2 linked regions of the Marinobacterium aestuarii genome follow. The protein of the gene in region 2 interacts with the protein of the main gene of each other region in a pairwise test. Links are inferred from orthologs where the notes say so. Each region holds a gene or a part of one and is shown on either strand. Other genes may lie near its edges.

Region 1 (2,961 bases), 150 kb from region 2 along the record:
CACTTTTGGACAGCGCCACCAACTTGACCGACGATGACCCGATGTCAACACCGACCCATGCTCCAGATTTGTTTCCTAGCAAGCTCAACACTGCTGTATTCCTTTGCAGACTGCAGGGTTTTCCATCGCACTCACCAACTCTAGCCATAAACCTCGGAAAATAAAACTATGCAATGCTAGAGGCTCCGGGCATGCAACCGATATACTACCAGCTACGCACTAATAGTTTGATAAAAGGTAGCATGGGCGTGTTGATTTCGCTGGCAAAAATATTCGTAAAATTGGCTTTGGCCGGACTCGTCATCGTGCTGCTGGCTGTCGCTGGTGTCTACTATACTCTTGCGCCACAGCTGCCGGACGTTGAGAGCCTGCGTGAAGTTCAGTTTCAGACGCCGATGCGCATTTTTTCCAGCGACAGTAAACTGATAGCCGAATTTGGCGAAAAGCGCCGCACACCCGTCAGCTACGACAGCATCCCTACCGACCTGGTACGCGCCTTCCAGGCCGCCGAAGACAGCCGCTTTTTCGAGCATATCGGCATCGACTTCAAGGGACTGAGCCGCGCCGCATTCCAGCTGGCTACCAGTGGCCATATACAGAGCGGCGGATCCACCATCACCATGCAGGTGGCGAAGAATTTCTTCCTCAGCCGCGAACGCACGTTCAACCGAAAATTCATAGAAATCCTGCTAGCCCTGCGCATTGAGCGGGAGCTAAGCAAGGAAGAAATATTCGAACTTTACATCAACAAGATATACCTGGGACAACGCGCCTACGGCATCGAAGCCGCCGCCGGCGTGTATTACGGCAGCAGCATTCAGGATCTGACATTGGCGCAAATGGCCACCATCGCAGGCCTGCCCAAAGCCCCCTCCACCGACAACCCCATCCGTAACCCGCAACGCGCAATTGAACGACGCAACTGGATTTTGCAGCGCATGCACGGCCTGGGCTACATTTCTGACCAGGCTTTCGAGGAGGCCTCAGCCGCGCCCATTACAGCCCGCTATCACGGTGCGGACATCGAACTGGATGCACCCTATGTGGCAGAAATGGTGCGCAGCGAACTCTTCGAACGCTTTGACGAAGAGCTGTATAACGAGGGCTATCGCGTCTACACCACCCTGGACAGCAAACTGCAGACCAAGGCCACCCATGCATTGCAAAATGGCCTGCTGGATTACAGCACGCGCCACGGTTACAGAGGTCCGGAGTCCCAGCTCGATACAGCTCTAACGCCCGATGCCATCGCGCAAAAACTTGAGAGCATGACGAGCTATGCCAATCTTGAGCCCGCCATCGTCACCCAGGTGGACGACAAGAACATTCAGGCCAGCCTGAAAAACGGCGAAAGCGTTACTGTAGACTGGGATGGTCTTAAGTGGGCACGCAAGTACCGCAGCAACAATTCAATGGGCGCGACCCCAAAAAAAGCCGCTGACATTCTGGCCCCCGGCGATATCGTCCGTCTCTATAAAGACACCGATAGCTGGACCCTTAGCCAGCTGCCGCAGGTCCAGGGCGCCTTTGTCGCACTCGACCCAAAGGACGGCGCCATTCGTGCACTCAGCGGCGGTTTCAACTTTAACCTGAACAAATTCAACCGGGCCACCCAGGCCTACCGTCAGCCGGGCTCCAACTTCAAACCCTTCATCTACGCCGCCGCACTGGACAACGGTTTTACCCCCGCCAGCATGATCAACGATGCGCCCGTAGTATTCCACGACGCCAGCCTGGGGGGCGACTGGCGGCCGCAGAACTACAGCGAGCGGTTCTACGGACCTACACGGCTGCGCGAAGGGCTCTACAGGTCCCGCAACCTGGTTTCCATTCGCCTGCTGCGCGCAGTAGGCATCGATACCACCATCGACTATATCCAGGGTTTTGGCTTTGACCCGCAGCGCCTGCCTCGCAACCTGTCGCTTTCCCTCGGCAGCGCCGACGTCACACCGCTGGAAATCGTCACCGGTTACGCGGCGCTTGCCAATGGCGGCTACAAGGTTTCGTCCTATTTTATCCAGCGCATCGAAGACCAGCACGGCAACCTGATTTTCCAGGCCAATCCCCCCTGCGCCAACTGCAATGCGACCCAGGACACGGACAGCGTTGACACGACCGCAAGCCGCCTCTCACCCAGCGCCCCACGCATCATGGACCCGCGCAACGCCTACCTGATGTACAGCATGCTGCAGGACGTCATTCGCCAGGGCACGGCGACCCGTGCACGCAGCCTGGATCGCAATGACCTGGCCGGCAAGACCGGCACCACCAACGATCAGAAAGATGCCTGGTTCACCGGTTTTAACCGTGACCTGGTCGCTACCACCTGGGTCGGCTTCGACCAGCCAGCGCCCCTTGGCCGCAGCGAATTTGGCAGTACCACAGCACTGCCCATCTGGATCGACTTTATGGAAACCGCGCTGGATCAGACACCCGAAAACGGCCCAGTACAGCCAGACGGCATAGTACGCGTGAAGATTGATCCGGCCACCGGACTGCTGGCATACCCCGGACAGAAAAACGCCATTTTCGAAGTGTTTCGCGCCGAGGACGTACCCGCCAGGTCCACCCAAAACGCCGCAGGCACTGGGCAGATCACCACCGACGATATTTTCTAAGCCTGACTTTTAACCGCCCTGCGGCAGAATCCACCGTATTATCGCTCACAAAAACTGCAGGTACAGCCGAAGGCAATACGCTTGAGAATCAACTCAGGCACCGCGGATCAATGTCGACGCAAAAGACAAACAGAGAACACAGCAGTCCTCAGCGGGCATAACCGCACCGCCTGACACTGGCCGTCACAGCAGGAAAATCACAGCAGGAAAAAGCTTGCCTGAAGCTGGCATCCAGGACTTGGATATAAAAAAGGGGTAATTCCACTGAATTCACTCCAGAGCCTGAGCCTGGAATTCAGAGAACCACCCCTCTAAAGCACCCATCTGCGACATCCTGTTAACC
Region 2 (2,875 bases):
CATGACCGACGGAATGCCCAGCAGCACCAGCGAGACAATAATGTGCAATGGCCGCGGTGGCAACGGCCGGCTCGAAAGATACCAGGCAATCATCAGCGGCAGCACCAGCTTGGTGATTTCCGATGGCTGAAAACGGAATCCCGGCAGTGCCAGCCAGCGCTGCGCACCCTTGGCACCCACCCCGACCAGCAACACCGCCAGCAGCAACAGCACGCTGGCGGCAAAGATCCAGGGCGCCCAGCGCGCCAGATGCCTCGGATTAACCTGAGCCAGCACAACCAGCACCAGCAGACCCGCCCCCATGCGAATCGCCTGCCGGCTGACGTAACCGATGTCCTGCCCGGAGGCGCTATAGAGCACGAAAAGCCCGAAGCCGCACAGCATGAGCAGAAACAGCAGCATCCAGGCATCCAGATGGGTATGGGACCACCAGCCTGGGCGCTTCGCCAGATGCTGGCCGGACTCCGGCATGGTGCGCTGAAAATCACGCAGACTCATGCTAGCTCTCCCAGACCTGCAACAGAGGCCGATTCGATCATCATCGTGATATTTCCACTTCCTGCAGCACTTCTTCCTCCATGGGATCTTCACTGGGATCTATACCCAGCAGCCAGGCATCCATGACCTGACGGGCTATGGGCGCAGCCGTACTGGAGCCGCCACCACCGTTTTCCACCACCACGGCCACGGCGATCTGGGGATCATCCGCCGGCGCAAAGGCGAGGAAGAGCGCATGGTCATGGTTTCGCTCCGACAGTTTGGAGGCATCGTAGCGTTCATCCTTCTTGATACCCACCACCTGGGCAGTACCGGTCTTGCCAGCGATGATATAACCCGCATCCTTGCCGGCCTTGCGCGCGGTACCGCGCTCGCCGTGCATAACATCCACCATGCCCTTGATCACCTGCTGCCAGTAGGCATCGGACTTCAAGGTCACGTCTTCAGGCACGGGTTGAGCGTCATCCAGCGTCGGCATCTTGATGCTGATATCACCTTTTTCACCCTGGGTACGCACGCCCTGCAACAGCTTGGGCTGCACCCACTTGCCGCGATTGGCCAGCACCGTGGCGGCCGTCGCCAGCTGCAGCGGCGTGGCGACAAAAAAGCCCTGACCGATGCTCAGGTTGACCGAATCGCCGGGATACCAGGGGCGATTGCGGGCATTGCGTTTCCATTCCTTGGAGGGCAGCACCGCCGGCACCGCTTCGGGCAGATCGAGACTGGTGACAGCGCCAAAGCCAAAGCGACCCAGGTAATCCGACATCTTGTCGATCCCCATGCGGTAGCCGACATCGTAGAACCAGACGTCACAGGACTGGGCCAGCGCCAGATTCAGGTCCACCCGGCCATGGCCGCCGCGCTTCCAGTCGCGGTAGCGACGCCCGCCCTGACTGAGGGTAAAGAAGCCCGGATCCCACACCGTATGACTCGGTGATACGGTGCCTGAATCAAGCGCCGCCAGGGCAATCAGCGGCTTAATGGTCGACGCCGGCGGGTAACCGCCGCGCAGCGCACGGTTGAACAGCGGCAGGTCGGGCGAGTCCCGCAGCGCGCTGTAGTCTGCGGTCGAAATACCGGTGACAAACAGGTTGGGGTCATAGCCCGGTTCGCTCACCAGCGCCAGAATTCCACCCGTTTTGGGATCTATCGCCACCACAGAAGCACGACGGCCATTGATTAGCCGTTCGGTAATCTGTTGCAGACGCAGATCAAGGCTCAGCACCAGATCATCCCCCGGCACCGGATCGACGCGTTCCAGCACGCGCAACACCCGGCCACGGGCATTGGTTTCGACCTTCTGGAAACCCACCTCTCCGTGCAGCTGCGGTTCGTAGAATTTCTCGATACCCAGCTTGCCGATATAGTGCGTGGCGGCGTAGTTATTGGCCTCCACCCGCTGCAACTCGGCCTCGTTGATGCGCCCGACATAGCCCAGTGCATGTACCACAGCCTCACCGTAGGGGTAGTAACGGATCAGATCCGCCTCGACCTGCACACCTGGCAAGCGGTGATAATTGACGGCAATGCGGGCGATTTCCGGTTCGGTAAGCCGAAAGCGTACCGGTACCGTCTCGAACGGACGACGGCGCTGGCGGTAGCGCTTGTCAAAGCGCTCCAGCTCGGACTCGGTAATGGGAATCAGCTCCTTGAGGACTTCCAGCGTGCCCTCAAGGTCCCGCACTTCTTCCTTGAGCACCGTCACGCTGTAACTGGGGCGATTTTCGGCCAGCAAAACGCCATTGCGGTCATAGATCAGACCACGGGTCGGCGCCACCGGCTGCAGATGCACCCGGTTGTCCTCCGACATGGCGGCATAACGGTCGTACTGCACCACCTGGAGAAAGTAGAGCCGGCCTATCAGCACCGCCACCAGCACCACCACCAGCATAAAGGCCAGCATTGCCCGGGCACCAAAGGTGCGGCTTTCCTGGCTGTAATCCTTGAAGCGTTCGAAGGCCATGAAATCGCTATTTGTGGTAGGGGTGACCCTGCAAAATGGTACAGGCGCGGTAGAGCTGCTCTGCCAGCAGCACACGCACCAGCGGATGGGGCAGCGTCAGGGCCGACAGCGACCAGCGCTGCTCAGCCGCTGCACTGCAGCGGGCATCCAGACCGTCCGGACCGCCGATCAGCAAGGATACGTTTCGCCCCCCCATGCGCCAGCCTTCCATGTTCGATGCCAGCTGCTCGGTCGACCAGTTGCGGCCTTCCACCTCCAGCGCCACCACCAGATCTCCTCTGGGGATAGCCGCCAGCATCTGATCACCTTCCTGACGCTTGGCCCGGGCGAGATCCGCGCCCTTGCCCCTATGACCCAGTGGCAACTCCACCAGCTCCAGCGTCAGATCCGCCGGCAGACGCTTGGCGTACTCAT

What was found.
Region 1: the proteins of mrdA (region 2) and A8C75_RS01945 interact in binary tests that used the Escherichia coli proteins (3 or more experiments, as listed by UniProt). The link is inferred for Marinobacterium aestuarii from one-to-one orthologs.

What each region holds. Positions count from the first base shown.
Region 1 is NZ_CP015839.1:449,280-452,240, reverse strand. It holds A8C75_RS01945 (penicillin-binding protein 1A), read left to right. Parts: upstream 1-305; coding sequence 306-2,618; downstream 2,619-2,961. Other genes in the region: pilM (type IV pilus assembly protein PilM), read right to left, coding at 1-91. UniProt on the Escherichia coli protein: Cell wall formation. Synthesis of cross-linked peptidoglycan from the lipid intermediates.
Region 2 is NZ_CP015839.1:601,360-604,234, reverse strand. It holds mrdA (penicillin-binding protein 2), read right to left. Parts: upstream 2,462-2,875; coding sequence 539-2,461; downstream 1-538. Other genes in the region: rlmH (23S rRNA (pseudouridine(1915)-N(3))-methyltransferase RlmH), read right to left, coding at 2,469-2,875; rodA (rod shape-determining protein RodA), read right to left, coding at 1-498. UniProt on the Escherichia coli protein: Catalyzes cross-linking of the peptidoglycan cell wall. Responsible for the determination of the rod shape of the cell. Is probably required for lateral peptidoglycan synthesis and maintenance of the correct diameter during lateral and centripetal growth.